DNA from 3 places in the Pelosinus sp. UFO1 genome. Region 2 is predicted to be linked to each of the others. Evidence: riboswitches for the same ligand, from Rfam matches in the RefSeq annotation. Region 2 holds a riboswitch; each other region holds the start of a gene.

Region 1 (7,779 bases), 2.3 Mb from region 2:
GCATTGATTGTTGAAGCATATGAAAAAGCAGATTCAAAACATTTTTTTGCTATTACAACGAAGCTAGAGCGCTTGTTAAAAAAACGCTATTCGCTGTACGACCCGCGTACCTTGATTACCACTGGACAGGTACGGCGGATTTTAGAGCGCAGAGGCCTTTGGTTTCAATATGCTTTGGTGGAAATCTAATTTTGATCTGAGTTACTCACCCTTTGCCTATAACTATAGGCTTAGTTATATTGATAATAAGATTTTGAAGGAGGATAAATAATTATGAAAAAAAGAATGACAAGTTGGATTATGGGTGGGGTTTTTGCTATTTCTGCCGCTGGTTTGCTAATGGGTACTAATGTGGGAAGTGCGGCGGAGAAAATTGCTGACAAACCGCCAGTTATGCAAGGCAAGATGATGCAAAATGGACAAAAGGATAATATGGAAATGATGAATTCGCCTGAAATGCAAAAACAATGCGTGGATATGATGAAAAGCAGTGATATGCAAGAGACAATGAAAGGGATGATGAAGCAGCCAGAAATGCAGGCCACGATGAAGCAAATGCTGGCAAGTGATCCGGAAATGCGGCAGATCATGCGTGACTTGGTTAATTCGATAGACATCAATGACCAAAATGATAATTCGGTTTCGCAGTTCAGTACACCATCTAATGCACCCGATACCGTCGATCATAATGCTCATCACCCATCCTAGTTTATTTGTCCATCTAAGCTGGCGCTATAAAGCGCCAGCTTGGATCATGAAATCGGTGGATTGATAGTAATGACATGACAGATCATCTTGGTTTGCCAGGAGGTCTTTTATATACATGGAGCTGCCCGTATTCCTGCTGGAAGCGGGCATAACTCCACTTGATGGTAGATGAAATTAACGTAGCCTAGAATAGGCGAAGGATATAGAACGGGGGGGAAGGATCATGTATCCCATCTTATTTAGTATTGGTGGTTTGGAATTTCGCGCCTGGGGACTTATGGTAGCTTTAGGAGTATTTGCCGGCTTGTGGCTAGCGACACGCCTAGCAAGAAACAGTGAGTTTTCGGCAGAGCTATTGCAAGAATATGTTTTATATGGTGTAATAGCAGGATTTTTAGGAGCACGCGTTTGGGAAGTTGTCTTCTCTTGGCAAGACTATAGCAGCAATCCTTTGCAGGCGTTGATGTTTTGGCAGGGGGGGCTCTCCATTCAGGGAGCGGTGATAGCCAATTTATTGCTGGCGGGATGGTATTTCCGAAGTAAAGGATTATCCTTCCGGCGTTTTGCCGATATTAGTACACCAGGTCTTATCCTAGGGCAGGCTATTGGGCGTATTGGCTGTTTATTAAACGGTGATGCCTATGGAAAGCCGACAACTGCCTGGTATGGCGTTGTCTATCAGCCGGGAACATCGGCATATCAAGCATGGGGAGCAATGCCATTGGTGCCAGCCGAACTATTTGAGGCTGGGTTTGATCTCATGATTCTAGCCGTCCTACTGTATATATTCCGTCGGAAACAGTTTGATGGACAGGTGGCAATAACCTATTTCATTCTCTATTCCCTGGCCCGATTTGGTTTGGAATTTTTACGTACGGATAGCTTACTATTTGGCGGTCTTAAAGTGGCGCAAATGACGGCGCTGTTAACGGCAATGCTTGCTAGTAGCTTATGGTTGTGGTATCGGAAAGGAGAGACTGAATAACATGTCAGATTATGGACTATGGCCAATTGTGGTCATCAATTCGCTTATCTTTATTATTTTTGCCTTTAGTTTTACTCGTCCGCGTTCTGGTCGGGATTGGCGTTCCTTTGGTACCTTTTCCGCTTTTATTGTAGCGCTATTTGCAGAGATGTATGGTTTTCCTTTGAGTATTTATTTACTTTCCGGGTGGCTGGGGAGCCACTATCCACAAATCAATCTCTTTTCTCATGATGCCGGACACCTTTGGTATACATTGCTGGGACTAACAGGTGATCCCCACCACAATCCTATTCACGAATTAAGTAACTGGTTTATTTTTGGGGGGCTTATCTTTCTTGGTTTTACATGGAGATTTTTGCACAGTGCCCAGCGTAGGGGTGTGATCGCAGTGAATGGTCCTTATGCCTATGTGCGTCATCCTCAATATATTGCTTTTATCGTGATCCTGTTGGGTTTCTTGCTGCAGTGGCCAACGCTGTTAACATTGGCTATGTTCCCTATTCTTGTGCGGATGTATATTTGGTTGGCTAGGCAAGAAGAACGGGAAGCAATGGAACAATTTGGTGAAGACTATGCCGCCTATGCGGCAGTGACTCCACGTTTTTTCCCCAGATTAGGTCGAAGGGGCCTAATTGGGAGTAAGCAGGATAAGTAAAAAGTTTTGATACACGGTTTGTATTGAACAAAAGCTTGACAACGTTAGATATTGATAGTAACTTTAAATAGGATTTTCTTAACTAAATATAGTAAGATAGGTGCCTACGGGCTTAATAGGGAAGTTGGTGTAAATCCAACACGGTCCCGCCGCTGTAAAGGGGAGCAAACCTGCATGATGTCACTGAAATAATAGTTTTGGGAAGGCGCAGGAATGTTACGATCCTAAGTCAGAAGAACTGCCTATTTAATAGTCACCGTTTACCCACGAGCGATGGGGAGGGGATTTAAGTACATGCTGTTGTACAATATTTCATCGTTGCGTTTTTTCGCAGGGATTTTTATCGATATAACTTTGCCTGGCTTATATTACGTCTCCCGTTCTTGGATGGGAGATTATTTTTTTTACGTAGTGTATTGACGATTCCATCTTGGGGAGCGGAAGTTAGTATGTTGCATGAAAATCTACCCCAATATTCATCATTTGGTATTTAGCTATAATAATTGGAGGAATTTATAATGGAAAAAACAGCTAGTACCGTCAACTGTTTGGCGGATAAAAGGGCTATTTTAGTTGTTAGCTTTGGAACTACTTATCTTGATACGTTGAAAATGGCCATTGAAAGTACAGAAAGCAAAATCAGAGTTACCTTCCCTAATTACGAGGTACGTCGGGCGTTTACTTCCCGTATTGTCATTAAGAAATTGGCTGAGCGAGATGGTATTCTAATTGATACGGAAAAGCAAGCGCTTGAAAGATTGCAAGCTGAGGGATATAAAGAAGTATTCATCCAGCCACTATATGTGGCCGCTGCTGAAGAATATGAAAAGTTAAGAGCGGTTTCTGTACATTTTGCTCATACTAAAGTGTTTGATAAGATTACTCTTGGCCGTCCACTTCTTTATTATATGGGACAGAAAGGCAACCCAGACGATTACCTGATTGCCATTAAGGCTGTTGAAACGCAACTACCTAAGTTAAGAGACCAGGAAGCGATAGTGCTTATGGGTCATGGGGGAGTACATCCTGCTAATACTGCTTATGCCGCTTTACAAATAAAATTAGAAGAAGCCGGGTTGAATAATATTTTTGTATATACTGTCGAAGGTTTCCCAGCACTGGATAGCGTTATTGAAAAATTGAAAAGTAAAAAGGTGAAGAACTTGACTTTGTTGCCATTTATGCTGGTAGCTGGCGACCATGCCACTAAAGACATGGCTGGTGATGAAGAAGATTCTGCTAAATCCCAATTACTTAAAGCTGGGTTTAATGTTGATATATATTTCCACGGCTTGGGCGAAAATCTAGCTATCCAGGATATTTATGTACAGCATCTAAAAGATGCTATTGATCAACTGATCGTGCATAAAGCTAAAAAACACTAGTTTTAAACCGGTCATACTATTATGTAATTTCATGAGATAGATGCCTGTGGGCTGAATTAAAGGAGATTAAAAAGATGAATGCCGAAATTGGCGCTATAATTGGGTTAGGTTTTGTACTCGGGCTTAGGCATGCAATCGATTGGGATCATATCGCCGCTATCACCGATTTTATTGGAGCAGAAGATACGAAGAAAAAAAGTTTCTTCTTATCACTTTACTATGTAATGGGTCATGCGTTGGTTAATTTAGTGTTCGGTAGTGCTGCAATTTTACTCGGAAATGTATTACCAGAATGGGTAGATGGAGTTATAGAACGCATTGTTGGGATTATCTTAATTGGTTTGGGCATTTGGTTAATTGTGGCTCTTTTTAATCGGAAGGATGAGCAAGTATTACTTAGTAGATGGACATTGCTTTTTATGGGGATAAGGAAAATATCATATTGGTTAAAATCAAAATTTAAACCAGTAAGTACTCCAGTGCAGCAAGATTTTTCAGTTGACCTGGGTGCTCGTAGTGCTTGCTGTATAGGAATACTTCACGGAATTGGAGGAGAAACTGGAACACAAATCTTATTATTTACTGCGGCCGCAGGAGCTGGTACGGTAGCTTTAGGACTTACAGCCGTGTTAGCATTTATTATTGGTTTATTTATAGCGCAAACTGTGTTAATCCTTCTTCTCTTAAATGGTTATGCACAAGCTGCAAAAAATCCAAAAGTCTATGTAATATTAGCAAGCACTACGGCGTTATATAGTATTGCAGTTGGCATCATTTTCTTAATAGGCCAGAGCGACTTGCTGCCCACTTTAACCCTGACCTAATGTATTGTCTGGGCAGACATTACGTATGGCTGTCTTAGGGGATTACGATTTCCTGGGGCGGAGAAGTAAAAATCATCTCATAAATCACGCTGGCGACTATCACATAATGGCGAAGAGCGAAAGATAGTGATGTTTTCATACTCATAAAAGAACGATCACCATTCCGCTATTGTCTCGGGCACGAAAACCATGTACCTGATCCATTAGCGAAATAGTTCAGGACGTTTTATTTGAAGAGTTTAAAAAAATTACCTATGCAAGACTAGACAAGCTTAAACACCATTAAATAAGTAGTGTCTTGCAGTCAAAGTTCTTCCAGTAAAGCTGCCGGTAAAGGCAGCTTTTTTTGCGGCAGGTGGTAGTGAGTGCTGGTATATTGGCCGCACGGCAACGCCATCTTTTGGGTCACTATAGGGTATTGACTAGATGAAAACATTATCATATACTTAAATTATACTATACGGGGGTATAGTATAAAGAGGGATGAGTATGTGCTAGTAGACAAGGAAAATGATGAATGTTTTAAAACAATTTCACAAATCATGTCCAGAGACCTTTAGAGTGACTTGGTCTTCGGATAAAGCACTACAGGTAAGAGGGGAGGTGAATGAAATGGGTCAAACTGGTGAAACAGTAATAAAAATCGAAGGAATGTCTTGTGGTCATTGTAAGATGGCCGTCGAGAATGCTCTTAAAGAAGTTGCAGGCGTTGCAAGCGCCTATGTTGATTTGGACAGAAAAGAAGCAGTGGTGACAGGTTTTGCCGCGATTGCCGATCTTCATCAAGCGGTAGAAGAGGCTGGCTATGTTGTAGTTGCTTAATAGTTAGGCGGATGCCAGGGATGGCATCCGTTTTATATCTCAACCACGAAAAGAGGTCGTCAGCGATATCAATCGTACGTAAGTTAGATAAGCATTTTAGTGATTGTCACATCATCAAGGAGAGCAGCCTCTGGGTGGGGGCTGAATCTATGTTAGCAGGATGAAATCTGCACAACTTCATAAGTTCTTCATCGTTTCTTCACAAGATCTTCACATTTTATTTGTATAATATCAATATAAGTTTATTAAGGATGGTGTTTATTGTTATGGTTATGACACACTATATGGAATTGCTGGCTGTCAATCAGCCTTGGAATTTAATTTTGTATATGGTGATTCCTGTGGCTCTGGCGGAAGCACTTGTTGCAACTGAATTTTTCACAGTCTTCCTTCGTGGGTCCAATGCTGGTGGATGGAGAACAGCCAATAAGGTGATTGGTATTTTTCTAGGGTTTTACTTTCTAGGCGTCTTTCTCAACTTAACAACCACTGTTGTTCCTACTATTCAGTGGCGCGGCATTGCTGATATACTCGCGGTAGGGGCTTATCTCAGTGGTGTAATTCCGCTGTTTGGTATTGCTTTGTTGGAACTCGGTGTAATCGGCAAGAGCAAATCTGATGATGAAAAGATGAAGCTCCATTTCATTCTATTGACCGTGTTTCTCGTTGTTGCTCACGTAGCCATGATTTTTGGGATGGTTGATCCAACTATTATGGGATGGAATCCCAATGCTGTTGGTGGAAATATGCAACATATGCAACATATGGGACAATAAAAGTTAAAATAATTCGTTAAAAGCAAAGCAGCCCTTCCTGTAGGAGGGGCTGCTTTGCTTTTTGGTCATTTCAGCTTTAGTGCCGGGGAGCATACGAGGGCAAAGGCTGCCTGCATTCACACTAGGTTGGTGGCGGAATTGAACACCTCTGACCGGGGCGTGAAGGAAGCAAATTTTCAGGTGCTCCGAGAAGCAGACTGCCCAGCGGTATTAGTAGAGGTGGCCTTTATCAATTTACATCAAAAACGCACAGTTTCTTCATAAAAACTCCATAATGTTAAGCTATACTAGGATTAATACAAAGGAGGTGCATGAACTATGATGATGGGTTACGGTTTCGGTGGCCCCTTCGGCTGGTTGGGCATGGGCCTAGGAATGCTCGTTCATTTGGCGTTTACCGCTCTTATTATAATGGCAGTGGTTTGGCTATTTAAAACGCTATTCCGTGGCGGCACTACAAATGGGGTCCGGACTGACGCTGTGGAGATATTAAAACAGCGGTACGCCAAAGGGGAAATTACTACTGATGAATATCAGCGCATGAAAAAAGAGCTGGAATAAAACACAAATTCTTTTATAAAGGCTCCTATCATGCCAAAAATGAGCAAAATGGTGATGGGACGGAGAGAACACTAGCACTAAATAATGAGAGAAAAGACCAGGAAAAATCCTGGTCTTTTGATTTAACGGCAGCTCTTTCAATAGTTGGCGAGGAATGTCGTCTTTGTAGACAATTTAAGAAAAAGTAGGAGATATTCATAGGATATTCATGAGTTCTTCATACGGACATTGTACAATAGTGGTAATAGAGGGAAGTGAGGGAGGGGTGGTTATGAAAAAATGGCTGGTGTGGTTGCTGATGGCGGTATATATGGTCATCGGTACGGTAGCTTCGGCGGCGCCTGCCATACCGCCTGCCCCTGCGGGCAGTATATATGTGCAGGATTACGCCGGCGTATTAAGCGGAGAAACCAAGGCGAAGATCAATACACTAGGAGCAAAGATTTCTAGGCAGACCAAGGCACAAGTAGTAGTAGTTACTGTCAATTCGTTGAATGAGGAACCAATTCAAGATTATTCACTAGCGATGCTCAGACAGTGGAAAATCGGCGATAAATCGCTGAATAACGGAGTATTGCTGTTGGTAGCCGTTGGTGATCGAAAGTCTCGTGTCGAGGTAGGGTATGGTTTGGAAGGGGCTTTAAACGACGCCAAGGTCGGGCAGCTTCAAGATGAATACCTTATACTCTATGCTGGGCGTGGTGACTATGATCAGGGAATCTGGAACAGCTATAAAGCTATCATGCGGTTGGTCTCTGCCGAATATGGTATCGTAGCACCGCAAGATGCCCGAGGAACTGCAAAAGTAAGCGGCGACCTTGTTCCGGCATGGTGGGATGGTTTGCCATGGTGGGTGCAAGGGGCGGCTGTTGTAGGGGTTTTTCTTCTATTTATCGCAGATTGGCTACTCCTCGGCGGCAGCATTACCTTTCTCCTATTATCATTGCTCAGGTTGCGTGGTAGTGGGGGCGGAGGATATGGTGGTGGATCAGGGGGCGGCGGCGGAGCGGACCGGAAATGGTAGATTATCGTGCTTAAACATTATACTTACCTTTCATCTAGA
Region 2 (7,779 bases):
GTCAAAAGAACAAATTGTTAAAGCCAATCCTGACGTTCTGATTATGCCCATGTGGGATTACTCAGGAAAAATAGATATAAATCAATTCAAATCTGAGATACAAGCTGATCCAGCATTTCAAACCCTTACAGCGATTAGGCAACAGCAATTAGTTATGATCCCCGATCGCCACTTATCCTGTACTTCCCAATACATAGTGCAAGGAGTAGTGGATGTTGCGAAGGCGGCTTATCCGCAAGATGGCAATCTATGAGAGAGGAAGGGATTAGGACGCAAAATAATCGAGGGAAGAAGGCTAAGAATAGAATAATAGTAATGAGTATCTTATTACTAGGTGTTATGTTATTTTCTATTTCCTGGGGAACCATGCAAATTCCTTGGAACGAGACATTGCTAATTATAGCAGGGCATATTCCTTTTGGGGGGCTGCAGCTTCCCGTTGCTGATTCTGAATATCAGGCTGTAGTGTGGCAGATTCGGTTGCCTCGTGTTTTGGTAGGTATGTTGGTAGGAGCTGCTTTAAGTACTTCAGGGGCCGTGATGCAAGGTATATTTGGCAATCCTCTGGCTGATCCTGGCATCATCGGTGTTTCGAGTGGCGCTGCGTTTGGTGCTGTCGTAGCAATTTCACTTGGTCTTACGTCAAACAGTATATTTATCACGCCAATTTTTGCTTTGGTAGGAGCAATTTTGGCAGTTAGTTTAACTGTTTTTTTATCCATGTTACGAGGAAAAATTCCAGTGATGACCTTATTATTATCAGGTGTGGCTGTTAGTATGTTGATGGGAGCTTTCACATCTGGCATCTTGACTTTGATGAATGAATCTCGTGTACGGGAATATTTATTTTGGATGGTAGGGGGGCTGGATTATCGCAGGTGGGAACATGTTTATTTAGCGGTTGGCCCGATCTGTAGTGGTTTAGTTATTTTATGTTTGTTAGCTAGACATCTCAATGTTTTGGCATTAGGCGAGCAGGAAGCCAAATCTGTAGGTGTACCTGTAGTTGCTTTGCGAATGTTGTTATTATTCGTTGCTGCATTTACTACGGCCATTGCCGTGTGTGTAAGCGGTACTATTGGATTTGTAGGTTTAATTGTACCTCATATTATGCGAATTATGGTTGGGCCAGAACACCGCTGGTTGCTTCCATGTAGTGCAATAGGAGGGGCTTTGTTTTTAGTGTTTTGTGATACTTTAGGGCGAATGATTTTTCCGCCTAATGAAATTCGTGTAGGTATTATGACGGCTTTACTAGGGGCACCCTACTTTTTATATTTGCTGCGAAAGGCGCAGCAAACTGGAGGCGCTTCATGATGCAGGAAGTAATAACAGTTTCTGATAGTAGCATTACAATAGGTAATAAAAAGATTTTGAAACATATTACCTGCAAAATCGGTACTGGAGAATTTGTAGGGATTATTGGCCCAAATGGAGCTGGTAAGAGTACCTTGCTACGTAGTATGCGAGGATTCTTGCCATTGACAGAAGGAGAGATCAAAATACATGACCGCTTGATTACCAATATATCGAATAAAGAGTTAGCTTACCAAATAGCCTATATGCAGCAGGAAGTGAATATAGGTTTTGGTTACACAGGATTGGAAGTTGTCTTGGCTGGACGCTATCCTTATTTAAAATGGTGGCAAAATGAGCAGGAAGAGGATCTTGCAATTGCTTATAAGTACATGGAATTTACAGGGGTGAATTCATTGGCTAATAAGCCAGTACAAAATATGTCTGGCGGTGAGAAACAACGAGTGTTATTGGCAAAAGTGTTGGCTCAGGAAACACCAATTTTGTTCTTAGATGAGCCTACAGCAAGTTTAGATGTCATTTATCAAGAGGAGATTTTTCGATATTGCCAATTAATTGTCAAACAAGGGAAAACAGTACTGGTTGTAGCCCATGACTTAAAATTGGCAGCGAAATATTGTTCCCGTTTACTTTTAGTAGCGGATGGTAGTATTATTTCTGACGGTGTTCCAGAGAATGTGATTACTGAAGAAAATTTGCAAGTGGCGTATGGCTTACATGCCGCTGTGTTTAGAAATAAGGTAACGGATAGTTTAGACTTCCATACCTATACATCGGTTAATAAGCAAAGTAGAGGCACTACTGTACATGTGATATGCGGTGGTGGTTCAGGCACAAAAATTATTCGCAGATTATATGAAAATGGTTATCATTTGACGATAGGCGTCCTTCATCCTAGTGATACCGATGCTATCATAGCTGAAGCTTTTCATATACCCTCCGTAGTAAGTCAACCCTTTTCTAAGATTGATACGTTGTCTGCGCAAAAAAACCGTGCCCAAATTGCGCAAGCAGATTGGGTAGTATTATCAAATGTAGCCTGGGGAGAGCAAAATATAGACAATTTACATGCCGCTTTTTGCGCTAAAAAATTAGTTATTATTGAAGATACGCCGATTGAAGAGCGGGATTTTTTGCAAGGACAAGGGATTGAAACCTATTATAAGTTGTTAAAAATTCCTCAAGTAACCTTGATGACATCGCTGAATTTTATCGAGACGTTTTGTAGTTAGTTAGTTAGTTAGTTAGTTAGTTAGTTAGTTTGCAAATAATATCTGATGAGATATTAGGACGGGAGAGTAAATAATATGGATTTTTTGTCACAATGTATGTCTTTATTTGCTAAAGGTGGTCCAGTCATGTATGTGATTGTAGGATGTTCTTTAGCTGTAGTAGCGATTGGTGTGGAACGATTTTTCTATTATAAACAGATGTCTACGGACTCCCAAGCATTTATTGAAAAACTAAAACCTTTATTGGAACAAGAAAAATTAGCAGAAGCACAGCATTTGTGCGGACAAACGACAGCTGTGATTGGAATTTTAGGGGCAGAAGGATTACTAGCATATCAAAAAGAGAGTAATATAGAAAAGGCCATGGATGGTACAGCGGCATTGTTAGCAGCTAGATTACGAGAATATTTAAATTATCTAAGCTCTATTGTTACCTTATCTCCTTTATTAGGCTTGTTAGGAACTGTCATTGGTATGATTAATTCTTTTAGTATTTTCAATGTAAAAAATGGGCAGCCCATGGCGATTACAGGAGGAGTAGGTGAAGCCTTAGTTGCAACGGCCACTGGATTAATTGTAGCCATTATGGCGTTAGTCGTGCACAGCTATTTTACCCATCGTTTGGATAAATTGGTTACGGATATGGAACAAGTCTATACAATAGTGATAACTCGACTTTATATAAAAGAAACTCGGAGGAAAAGTCATGAAATTGCGTAGTTTACGCATTGAAAATCAACCAGCATTAATGATTATTCCGATGATTGATATTATCTTTTTTTTATTAGTTTTTTTTATGATGAGTACCTTATATATGGTGGAGCAACATACCATTCCAATCAACTTGCCGCAAGCTACTGCGGTTCAACAAGAAATAACGAAAAATAGTAACATTACAGTTTTAAAAGATGGCAGAGTCATGTTTGAGCAGGAGGAAATCCCACTCTCATTATTACAAAAACGTATTAATGCAGAGCTAGCAAAACAACCTGATATTCTATTTGTAGTGCGGGCAGACAAGCAAGGGCAGTATGGTCAGGTGGTGGCAGTGTTAGATGAACTAAAATTGTCTGGGGCACGTAGAGTGGCTGTGGCTACTGATCAGAAAGGAAAATAGAAGATATGATCCGACCACGTTTGCGTAAATCAATTGTCATTTCTGTGATTTTTCATATATTGCTTTTGGGTATCGTAGGTTTGCTGGCAGGTAGATTTTTTCCATTGATGGATTCCGAAACCTACATTGAATTAGAATTACTAACAGATACAGTGGCAGAAGGAGCACAATCGAATGAATCATCACCAGTTGCAAAGAATACGCCCCAAACTGCTGCTTATCCTGAAACCACAACCGTTATAAAGAGTACTACTGCCTTATCAGTTGCTCCTAAAGCAGTGGCTGTGACAGAAGACTTAGCGGTAGTGGCGGTTGAAGCGGCATCCACATTTCAATCTATGAGTGACAATGGGCAAGGAAGCAACTCTTCGAATACAAGTACAACTGATGGAGGTACTGGGAATGGATCAGGAAAGGGGACTGCTGGCAATAGCGGAGGCGGGAATGGCAATTCTGGTAGTAATTCAGGAAATAAGCAGATCACTAGGCCAAGCATTTTATCCAAGGTAGATCCTGATTATCCTGAAACAGCGCGAACAGCAGGTTTAGAAGGTACGGTTCTCGTGAAGATACAAATATTAGCGAATGGTTTGGCTGGAGACATAACCGTGAATCATTCATCAGGGCATGGTATTTTAGATGAGGCAGCAATAGTAGCAGTTCGTCAATGGCGATTTATACCTGCCAAAAATCAGGAGAATGTCAGTATTATGTGTTACACGACAATGCCTATTTCCTTCCGGTTGAAGTAGAGAATCCCATGTTAAGTTCTTTGCAGAGATAGGAAAAAAGTAGAGTCATGGTATATAATAGAAATAACATCCATCCGTTCCTTTGACTATTAATAAGAGGATAAGCACAGTGGCGCAGAATACACTGCGGTAGATTTTTGATTCTTCTATTTTTTCTCTGCGTCCTCTGCATCTCTGTGGTTAAAAAATAGATTTTATTACTATACTATATTAATGTTTAACAAACAGGAGCTGACTTATGAATTATTCTTTTGAGGGAAAAGTAGCCGTTATTACTGGCGGTACTTCTGGTATTGGTTTAGAAACAGGGCGCCAATTGCTATCACAAGGCGCAAAAGTTACTCTGATTGGAAGCCAGGAAGAAAAGGGGAAAATGGCCTTGCAAGAATTGGCTAGTTTTGAGGAACAAGTATGCTTTATTCGAGGCGATATTCGTAAAGCTAGTCAATGTCAAGAGGTTATAGACAAGGCAGTGGCCTTGTTTGGTGGTCTTGATATCGTCATCAATTCTGCTGGTATCTATATGGAGAAACTTATTGGCGAAGTGACAGAAGATGAGTTTGATAACATGATGAATGTGAATATAAAGGGAACTTATTTTATTTGTAAATATGCCTTACCTCACCTGCGTCAAAGAGGGGGCGGGGCGATTGTAAATCTTTCATCTGATGCAGGGATCAATGGAAATTCTTTGTGTACAACATATTGTGCATCCAAAGGTGCAGTGACGACCTTTACAAAGGCATTGTCCTTAGAAAGTATTCATTATGGAATTCGTGCGAATTGTGTATGTCCAGGTGATGTAGATACCCCCATGCTGCAGCAGCAGTTAGCAGGAGTCGATAACCCGCAGGAATATTTACGCGATATGTCCTCGATTTATCCCATTGGGCGTATTGGTGAGGCTCATGAGATTGCCAATGTTATTTGTTTTCTGGCATCAGACCAAGCATCCTTTGTTAACGGGGCTGTGTGGAGCGTTGACGGTGGATTGACATCCTGTTAATGCTTGACAAGTTAAATTATTTATTATACAGTTATTACTAAGAGAACAGTGAAAACTAAATATTGACGGTATAGGTGCCCTTGTGGGCTTAATAGGGAAGTCGGTTTAAATCCGGCGCGGTCCCGCCACTGTAATGAGGAGCGAATCCACAGTTATGCCACTGAAAATGATTTTTCGGGAAGGTGTGGATAAGTAATGATTCAAAGCCAGGAGAACTGCCTATATAGCAATCGCCGTTATAACCTGCGAGAGATGGGGAGGAGATTAGTACAATTGTACTGAATGCGAGATCAAAATGCCCTTGGCAACGATTTTTCATGATTACAGAGTTCTATAATTGTATTTATTGAAATCTTCCAGCTAATGTAACGGAAGGTTTTTTTGTTGTTACAAGATATTTAACATACTACAAATCATGCTGAGGAGGACGTTATGTCAGGAATTTTTTATGGTGTTGGTGTAGGACCAGGGGATCCCCAATTACTTACATTAAAGGCAGTAGAAGTAATTAAAAATGCGGATGTTGTTATTGCTCCTAAAACGGAGAAAAAAGAAGACAGCACGGCGCTATCCATTGCTCGTCCCTATTTGAAAGCTGATGTTGAGATATTAAAGTTGGTTTTCCCAATGGTAAGCAATACTGATACTTTGGCAGATGCATGGGAAAATAATAAAAATAGTATATTAAAAGAACTGCAAGCAGGGAAAAAGGTTGTATTTTTAACATTGGGGGATCCAATGTTTTATAGTACATATATGTATGTTTATCGTTTATTAAAGGACTGTGGACACGGGATCGAAACCATACCAGGTGTTCCTGCTTTTTGTGCCATAGGCAGTCAGCTAGGACAACCTTTAGCAGAGGGCAATGATGTAATTAGCATTATTCCTGCTACAATGGCAGAGGGAGAAATGGATAAAGTATTAGCTATTTCTGATAATGTTGTATTGATGAAAGTATATAAGAACTTCGGAAAAGTAGTAGAAAAACTGGAACAGTATGGTTTTGGTGATAATGCGGTTATGATTAGCAAATGTGGTTTGCCTGATGAACAGGTAAGCTATAATTTAAGCGAAGTTGATGGAACAAACGTTAATTATTTGACGACAATTTTGGCAAAGAAACGCAAACTTGGCTAGGCCTTATATGGAATTATAAAAAAGGGATGAATGATTTCGCCGGATAGCTTTATCCGGCCTTTCCCATTTTTTATGTATGAAAGGGGAATTGTTGTGAAAGGGAAATTTGCTTATTTGATTTGTATACTTAGTGTAATGGGGCTGCTTTTTACAGGGTGTGCTTCTCAATCTCAAGATAAGGCAATAACAAAATCATCTGGTGATTATTTGCAAATGACAGATGATGCGGGACGTTTAGTGGTACTCCCCAAAAAGCCACAACGCATAGTCGTATTATCTACTTCTTATTTAGATGTGTTATACGGTATCGGCGGCAAGGCAGTAGGACGGCCTAGCTCGAAGACACCTCAAACCTTTCCCGCATCGCAAGACCTTCCGGAAGTAGGGTTCGTCTATAATGTAAATAGTGAGCAAGTGTTAGCATTGCAACCTGATTTAGTAATTGGTTTTCAAGGAATTCATGATAAATTGGTTCCTATATTGGAAAGCAGTAAGATTCCTGTTATGATTCTGAAAATGAAAACCTATGATGATATTTTAGCAAAGGTAAAACTATTTGGTGATATAGCTGGTACTCAAGAACAGGCTCAGAGTCTTCTTACTGAAATGCAGACAAAAATCAATGGAGTAACAGCCAAACTGCCAGCACAAAGTAAAAGAGTAGTGATATTACATGCGACGGCGAAAAATGTTACAGTAGAGTTAGAAAATACAATTGCTGGTAATGTGGCGAACATTTTAAAAATCAAAAACATTGCCGCAGACAGTACCCCTATGGTTGGTGATGGCGAGGTGACTCCTTATAGTTTAGAAAAATTGGTGGAAGGCGATGCAGATATTATCTTGGTGGTAACCATGGGGAATATGACAGAAATTGAAAAAAGAATGAAAGCAGATATTGAAAGTAATCCAGCCTGGAACGGTTTACGAGCAGTAAAGACAGGAAAGGTATTTTTTCTGCCAGGGGAATTATTTCAACTAAATCCTGGTATTCGTTTTCATGAATCTGTTGAATATATGGCCAAAGTAGTATATCCAGAGGTTTATGGCAATGTTAAATAGAAACAATCTCTTTAATACTATGCTTGGTGACCGGAGTCAATGGCGAGTTTTTATTATCCTAGTATTCGCAGTTTGTGCTTTTGGTGGCATCCTGCTCAGTTTACGTGTTGGATCCTTATCGATAAGTGTCAATGATATTGTATCAGCCATTTT
Region 3 (7,779 bases), 110 kb from region 2:
TGCACGGCGAGCATCAGACACTTCTTCTGCACCAAAGAGAATCAAAGAACCATGTCCTGCTCCACCTTTGGTATCACGAGGTAATTCAATGGATATGATCTCTGTATTTGTCGCTTTTACAGCTTCATCAGCTGCCATGATGTGTGGGCCAGCCCCTGTACGAGCACCTAAGATACCAATTGAACGATATTTAGGATCAATTTTCATCTTTTCGTGCAGCATAGGATCAACATTGGCGATAACTAGACCAATGGTATCACCGATTGCGGTACCAACAAATTCAGTAATTCCAGGATTCACTGGGCCCTTGCATTCTTCTTTAGCGGCTGCGGTAGGAGCTTGACTTTCCATCCGTTTTTTTATTTCATCCATAACCTTATCGATTAACTGCTCTTGCATAATGATTCCACCTCCAAATTATTAACCTATTTTATTTTGGGAAGAATTTTTTCCACGTCTGTATGAGGACGAGGAATAACGTGAATGGATACAACTTCGCCAACTTTTTGCGCAGCTGCAGCACCAGCATCTGTTGCCGCTTTTATCGCGCCAACATCGCCACGTACCATTACTGTTACTAAACCAGAGCCAATTTTTTCATAGCCTACTAATTGAACATTAGCTGCCTTTACCATAGCATCAGCAGCTTCAATAGCTCCTACTAATCCTTTAGTTTCAATCATACCTAACGCTTCACTCATTATGTACACCTCCCTTCCCAAAATACTCAATTAATTCATCCAGCCCTTCTCCGGTATGAGAAGAGACAAAGAATATCGGTTCTTTAACCCCAACTTGTAGTAAACGCTCCCTAGCCTTTTCTCTATCAATTCCGGGAACATCAATTTTAGTAACAACCCCGACGACGGGACGGGAAAACATACTAGCAAACCCAGGCGGAAGAGCTATTTTAAAATCTGTCGCATCCTGGACAACGGCTACTGCTGATGCTTGCATCGCTGTTACCATTAAAGCTGAATAAAAACGTGGGATTTGTGCATATTCGCCCGGTGTATCAATAGCTCCATCTGTAAATATAATACTTTGTGTTTTTTCAGCCTTTTGAGAATCCTTTTGCAGCATATGAATTAAAGATGTCTTTCCTGCTCCCACAGGACCAACTAGCATTACCTTTTGCATATTAAGACTTTGTTAGCTTAGGACCAGAAAATCCCAAGCCTTCCACCAGGACATTAACTACCTGTTTCAAAGCCGATTCTACATTAGATACTGTGCCGACTAGTACTAAGGAACCCGTAAAACGATCCATAAAACCAATCTGTACTGCTGCTGCTTTTGTAGCTACATCTGCTGCAATAATCGCTGCTTCACAAGGGGTAATCGTTAAGATACCAATTGCTGAACTGCTAGACATCAATCCTAGCTTTTCACACAGCTCTTTTTTAGGATTTGCTATGAGGTGTGCTAAAGTTACCTGCTTACCTGGTACATATTCTTGGACCATTCTCGGCTTTTCTACCGCCATACAATTCCCTCACAATCTTCACATTCGTTTGACAATTATAACTATTTGTCTTTTTTTCTTTTTTACCTTGCATATATATTGCCTATCCAATGGACATAATTGCTGTCTGTATATTGTGAAAAATCGGTTGTTATTCTCGTTGTTATTGTTATAGGACTTTTTTGTTTCTCACTCTACATCTTTTTACCACAAAAGCAAAAAAGGACTGCTTTTAAACAGTCCTTTCTCATTCCACTTTATGTTTTATCCCTATTTATATATCCTTTGTACTATTCTGCTTTTCTCCATCACATTCTTGCATTGAACTCAAAACTCATTCCGATTTACCATTTCGTATTTCATTACGATATTGGTTTGGTGTCATACCCATTGCCTGGCGAAATACCCGACTAAAATAACTTGCATCTTGGTACCCTACCTCTGCCGCGATACGCACTGCAGTAAAATCTGGATTTTGCAATAGCTTTTTCGCTTTTTCAATTCTAATTTTTGTTAAAAAATCTACAAAGTTATAACCTTTTTCCTGCTTGAAGAGCCTACTAAAATAGAAAGGGCTTAAATGCACTGTTTGCGCAACCTCTTCCAAGGATATGTTTCTATGATAATTCTTTACTATATAATCGCAGGCTTTATTAATAACTCTAAGGTTCATACTGCTTCTATTTTCTAGCATATTATCCATAAAACGATCCAAGGAATCAAACATCCATGCCTCTACTTGTGTTTTATTAGTACATTCATTTAATCGATTAATACAATTAAAATTCAGTAAGGTAAGCTGCTCCAAATTGGCACCGCCTTCTACTGCTGAGCGTGATAAAACAATTAATAATTCAAGTACGCATGCTTTTACTGTATCAATCGTAACTTTGCTGGTAAATATTCCGTTTAGTAATTCATGCAAAGCTTCTTTGGCCTGTTTTCGATCACCACAGCGAACCTTATCCAGCACAGCTCTCTCATTATGAAAGGGATAATTAAAGGGTCCTGTTGGTAAATAAGGTACATCATCAACATGGATAATCTGGCTATCACCTAAATAAAATCGTTGCCGCTGGGCATGTAATGCCTCAAGATACGATTTGTGGATATCCCTCGGGTCAGAGTAGTAGCGACCAATTCCAATGGTAATACTGATATTCATCTCCCGAGCAATACACTCTTGTATCTCACTTGCAGTTTTCTTAGTATTTTCCTGGATGGATTCAATATCGTCTATCTGAAGAAATCCTAATAAAATGATCAGATTATCACTGCCAAAAGGGGTGACTAAAGCATCGTCACCTGCAACGCTGCAAATAAGTTTGTAAATTCGCTGCTTTATCATTTGTTTTTCTAGCTCGCTATCACTAGAGGTCAGCTGCTTAAAATTATCAACATCAACAGCCAATACAACACCAGGATCTACCTTCATGCCTAAAAACCGAGATCGTTCCTGGAAATGTTCAACGTCTTTAATATTACCAGAAACCAAATCGTGTACAAATGACATTTGGATAAAAGGCATAGCTTCTTCTACGCTTTTTCGCAGATTAATTTCTTCCTGTTGTCTTCTTTTGATTTCATTTACTTTATTTATGGTAAGATACAATGTTCGGGTTATATCGTCTGGACGAACAGGTTTTAGTAAATACTCAACAACCCCAATTGTTAACGCCTGTTTTGCATAGCTAAATTCATCAAAAGCGGTAAGCATGATAATGATTGTGTTTGGTAAAGCTGATCGAATACGCTTAGCTGCTTCTAACCCATTCATTTCAGGCATACGGATATCCATTAAAACAATATCTGGTTTTTCTATTGCAGCAATCTGAACAGCACTCTTTCCGTCTCCTGTTTCGCCTATGATCCGAATGTTCGGACATTTTTGCTCCACAATAAATCGTAATGCTTGCCGCTCTAATTGTTCATCATCTGCGATCAATAATGTATACATTCTTTTCTCCTCTGGTAGACTCTCTTATAAGGAACAGTAGGGAATTCGAATGTAAATGTTAGTTCCTTCCCCTACTTTACTCTCCATGGTAAGGCCATATTCGTTACCAAAATAATGCTGAATTCGCTTGTGAACATTAATGATTCCAAGTCCCGTCGTTTGACCATGAATTTGCTTGCGCTTTTCCGCATGGAAAATAGTACGAATATCCTCTGCTGAAACACCGTCCCCAGTATCACTCACAAGGAGAACTACGTCATTTCCTTCAATTTTTCCACTTACACGAACGACTCCGCCCTCTACTTTGTTTTCCAAACCATGAATAATCGCATTTTCAACTAAAGGTTGAAGAGTAAGAGGAGGAATCTTCGTTTCCATTATCAAAGGATCTACCTCAATATAAGTCTCAATACGTTCTCCAAAACGTACTTTCTGTATCAACAGATAATCTCTGATGGATTTTACTTCTTGTTCTAAGCTTCGTAAAATTTCAATGTCTCTTAAATTATTCCGAAGCAGATCTGATAACGCATAAACTACTTCTTGTGTTTGACTTGCTCCCTCTAGCATAGCCAATCTTGCAATTGTATTTAATGTATTAAACAAAAAATGAGGATTAACCTGAGATTGCAGTGCCTTTAATTCCGTAGCACGCAGCATAGCCTCAAGTTCCGCTTTCACCTTTACTTCTTTTACTAGCTGCTTACTCGCAATATTCGCTACACCAATTTCTACAATATAATTTGACATGATATAAATTAGGTCTGCTGCTGCTTTAATTCTTTTTTCTGGTACAACCTCTATAATATCAAAAAACTCTGACAATAATTCTGAATCCAATCCTAGGTTAGCTGTTCGCTCAAACATTTCAGCTTTCGTATCATAGTCCGCTTGTGCAAGAATAACTTGTCCTGCAAGAAAAGCCCCTATATACTCATTGTTTACAATGATTGGTGCCGCCAAATCGGTTAAACCATTATGACAGCGATAGACAGAGGGCTTTTGGTTACCCCGCCCTCCTCTATCATCACATTGGGTGCAACGGGCAAACCCTTCAGAACAAGATCGGATATAAGTGCAAAATTTCGTAAAATTACTAGGATTGGTAATAGGATTTCCTTCAGGGTCTACAATTACGGACGCTAACCCAGTAGCTTCTGAGAATTTATCCTGAATTTCCTGTAAAATCTGAGTATTTACAATTTCACCTAAGGTAAATCCATTCATTGTTTGCACTAGAAGACCCCCTCATAAGACTTCAGCATCATATCACTTTTTTGCTATTTTATATGAGGAGTATTAGCTAAAGAGCAAACTAGTTCCTGCTAACAGCAATAAATTACTATATTCTAGCAAGTAAAGGCAATCTTTACATGGCAACAACCTGGTTGGGAGCAGGCACAGGCTCACTTAACACAAAATCAGACATTCTTGCCATATTATGAATTGTGTAAGACATTGTCTTTAACATAGAAACCATAAGAACAGCACCTGTTCCTTCCCCTAATGCCATATTTGCCCGGATTAATACATCCTCTGCTAGAATATTTCCCAACATCAGTGAGTAGGCCATCCCAGGTTCCTTTGACATATGTGATGGAATCGCATGTTTTTCAATAGTACCATCGATGCGCGCTGCACAAGCATAGGCAACTGCTGTTATAAATCCATCTATTACAAAGGGTATCCTGAGTCTTGCGCACTCTAACATGCCGGCACAGATAGCAACAATATCAAATCCCCCTACACAACGTAAAATATCTTTTACAGTATTCATTTGGGCTTTATGGCGTTCTACCCCTTTTGCAACCACATTCCGTTTTCTTTTTAATAATTCATTATCATTTAAGGCAGCCCCATAACCTACCACAAATTCGGGTAACATTCCCGTTAAAGCATGAAGCACTGCTGATGAGGTTGTGGTATTGCCAATTCCCATTTCACCAAAAGAAATTAGGTTATAACCTTCCTCAACCAAATGCTGAACCATTTCTTTGCCCACATCCCAAGCTTGTTCAAATTCAGCCTGACTCATAGCTTCTTCTTTCATAAAGTTTTTAGTACCTAAGGCAACTTTACGATTAATACCAGCTTCTAATTTATTATTAATTCCAATGTCAACTACGCTATAAGGTATTTGATTGTGCCGACAAAAACAACTGATCGTGGCATGACCTGCTGCCATATTTTTCGTTTGCAAATAAGTAATCTCGATCGGGTCATTGGCAGTTCCCTCTTCTACCACACCGTTATCTGCTGCAAAAATTATATGATGAGGCTTCATTTCTGGATTGATCTTTCCCCAAGACAAGATGATTTTTTTTAAATATTTTTCTAGTAGGCCCAAACTTTCTCGAGGTTTTGCTGCTCCGTTCAGCAACTCATCAACCTTTTTTTCCAAATCCATTTTTACTCCTCCTTTATTTTCATATCATTTTTAAATATAAAAATACCTAGCCCAAAAGGCTAGGTATTTTATAAAAAATCCCATCCTTCTGGCATTACCCCTTACGCGGAGGTAAATGACAGCCATAACAGGCAGGTCTCCTGACTTACGGATCATAAAACCTTACGCCTTCCCAGTTTCCTGGTGGCAATGTAAGAGTATCTCCCCGATTACAGTGGCGCGACCGCGTCGTTTAAGGATCTTTACAATCCTTCCGAACTTCCCTATTCTCCTCTTTACGTAAGAGGCACCTGTTTGGTGGCAAATTATTCAGTTGTCACAGTAGTTCTACAATGAAACCTGTTCTCCTATGTGTAACAAGTATGTTAGCAAGATAGTAGGGTAGATGGTAAAAAATGTCCCATCTAACCTTATTTTAAATGGCAAGTATCGTTGACCAAGGAAAGAATTGGCTGGTTACTAAAGTACTCAATGATATTAATTCCTGTACTATCTTGACGGATAGACCACATCTTATCTAGACTTAACTGCAATGCATCACAAAGCAGTACTCTCATTGTGCCTCCATGACATACAATCACAATCGTTTCCTCTTCATGCGCCTTAATACATTGGCTTAAGGCCCCCTTCGCCCTCCATTTAAGATCCAGAAAACTTTCTCCTTCTGGCGCTTTAATTGCTCCTGGGGAAGAATACATGCTTGTTAAAGCCTCAGGCCAAAGCGCCATAATTTCGGCATAGGTACACCCTTCCCACAAGCCAAAGTTTATTTCGCGAAATCCTTTTATCTTTATCCCTTGCAAATTATGATACCGAGCGATGATATTTGCCGTCTGAGCTGCACGGGATAAATCACTACTATAAACTGCACTTATATTTTCCTTAGCAAGCCGCTTTCCTACCAATTGGGCTTGTTCTAATCCTTTTTCATTTAAGGGAATGTCACTATGCCCTTGGTACTTTTTTGCCTTATTCCAAGAAGTTTGACCATGTCTAACGTAAATTACTTTAGTCAACGCCTCACCCCTTCCTTGCTTTAAAATTATTCACCTTACAAAGGTATATTCTATAGGTATTAATTTGTTCACTAACACAACGAAAGATATAATTATTATAAAAATTACACTAGCTTTACTACATATGAAAACTAAAAAAGAAATACTACTAGAGCTACAAGTTCTGTCAGTTCAACAACTGCCCCATATACATCACCTGTTAAGCCGCCTAAACGTTTATTGACATATTCAGCAACAAGGATGGCAAAGGCAATTGCTACCCCACTACTAAGTAAAACAAGTTTACCGAAAGGAACTAATAATAAAATTGCTATTAGACCTGCTATATAAAGAGTATTTTTATGTTCGCATTGACTAAGTCCTTTACCTAGTCCATCAGCCCTAGCATAAGGGTATAGAGTAATCGCCATGACAACAGCAGTTCTACCTATGATCGGCATTACAAATATCGCTATCGGCAGCAGCACCGGTTCAATGTCTAAAATTAATGAATATTTCATTACAATCAACAGACAGAAGGACATGGCACCAAAAGCGCCAACTCTGCTATCCTTCATAATTTCTAACATTCTTTCCCTAGATTTCCCCGAAAAAACACCATCTACTGTATCCATTAATCCGTCACAGTGCAATCCGCCAGTAATGATAATTTCAATTAGAATTATACTCACGGCCATAAGGTGTAACGGTAACTTTACACCCCAAAAATTTTGTGCCCCATAAACAATTCCCGTTAATAATAAACCTATGATACCACCTATAATGGGAAAGAATTTAACACTACGGCTAAAGCTATCGGGTGACCACTGTTTTTTTGTTTTAATAGAAATCCGCGTTAAAAACTGTAAGCCAGTGAGAAAGTCCTCAATCACATTCCCCAACAATCCTCCACCTCCCCTTAATAAAAACTAGCCAAAAGTCTGCATTTCCGCTC

The links. A riboswitch is a leader RNA that binds a small molecule or an ion and turns the genes downstream of it on or off. The one in region 2 is predicted to bind cobalamin.
Region 1: another riboswitch for cobalamin. It lies ahead of UFO1_RS18815 (sirohydrochlorin cobaltochelatase); the one in region 2 lies ahead of cobI (precorrin-2 C(20)-methyltransferase).
Region 3: another riboswitch for cobalamin. It lies ahead of UFO1_RS05565 (nicotinate-nucleotide--dimethylbenzimidazole phosphoribosyltransferase); the one in region 2 lies ahead of cobI (precorrin-2 C(20)-methyltransferase).

Annotation. Positions count from the first base shown of each region.
Region 1 covers NZ_CP008852.1:3,977,052-3,984,830, reverse strand. The annotation lists gene UFO1_RS18835 (hypothetical protein) at 1-189, shown strand, start outside; gene UFO1_RS18830 (hypothetical protein) at 274-708, shown strand; gene lgt (prolipoprotein diacylglyceryl transferase) at 932-1,693, shown strand; gene UFO1_RS18820 (isoprenylcysteine carboxylmethyltransferase family protein) at 1,695-2,348, shown strand; cobalamin riboswitch at 2,430-2,609, shown strand; gene UFO1_RS18815 (sirohydrochlorin cobaltochelatase) at 2,867-3,733, shown strand; gene UFO1_RS18810 (hypothetical protein) at 3,808-4,557, shown strand; gene UFO1_RS18805 (heavy-metal-associated domain-containing protein) at 5,170-5,379, shown strand; gene UFO1_RS18800 (DUF6803 family protein) at 5,646-6,155, shown strand; gene UFO1_RS18795 (N-acetylmuramoyl-L-alanine amidase) at 6,210-6,419, shown strand; gene UFO1_RS18790 (SHOCT domain-containing protein) at 6,474-6,716, shown strand; gene UFO1_RS18785 (YgcG family protein) at 6,988-7,740, shown strand.
Region 2 covers NZ_CP008852.1:1,146,014-1,153,792, forward strand. The annotation lists gene UFO1_RS05085 (ABC transporter substrate-binding protein) at 1-253, shown strand, start outside; gene UFO1_RS05090 (iron ABC transporter permease) at 250-1,317, shown strand; gene UFO1_RS05095 (ABC transporter ATP-binding protein) at 1,314-2,549, shown strand; gene UFO1_RS05100 (MotA/TolQ/ExbB proton channel family protein) at 2,625-3,269, shown strand; gene UFO1_RS05105 (biopolymer transporter ExbD) at 3,256-3,666, shown strand; gene UFO1_RS05110 (energy transducer TonB) at 3,672-4,418, shown strand; gene UFO1_RS05115 (SDR family NAD(P)-dependent oxidoreductase) at 4,657-5,424, shown strand; cobalamin riboswitch at 5,480-5,662, shown strand; gene cobI (precorrin-2 C(20)-methyltransferase) at 5,857-6,564, shown strand; gene UFO1_RS05125 (ABC transporter substrate-binding protein) at 6,658-7,626, shown strand; gene UFO1_RS05130 (iron ABC transporter permease) at 7,616-7,779, shown strand, end outside.
Region 3 covers NZ_CP008852.1:1,251,432-1,259,210, reverse strand. The annotation lists gene pduB (propanediol utilization microcompartment protein PduB) at 1-399, opposite strand, end outside; gene eutM (ethanolamine utilization microcompartment protein EutM) at 426-704, opposite strand; gene UFO1_RS05585 (EutP/PduV family microcompartment system protein) at 694-1,140, opposite strand; gene eutS (ethanolamine utilization microcompartment protein EutS) at 1,142-1,486, opposite strand; gene UFO1_RS05575 (response regulator) at 1,800-3,422, opposite strand; gene UFO1_RS05570 (PocR ligand-binding domain-containing protein) at 3,447-4,649, opposite strand; gene UFO1_RS05565 (nicotinate-nucleotide--dimethylbenzimidazole phosphoribosyltransferase) at 4,792-5,829, opposite strand; cobalamin riboswitch at 5,942-6,138, opposite strand; gene cobC (alpha-ribazole phosphatase) at 6,240-6,845, opposite strand; gene cobS (adenosylcobinamide-GDP ribazoletransferase) at 6,977-7,729, opposite strand.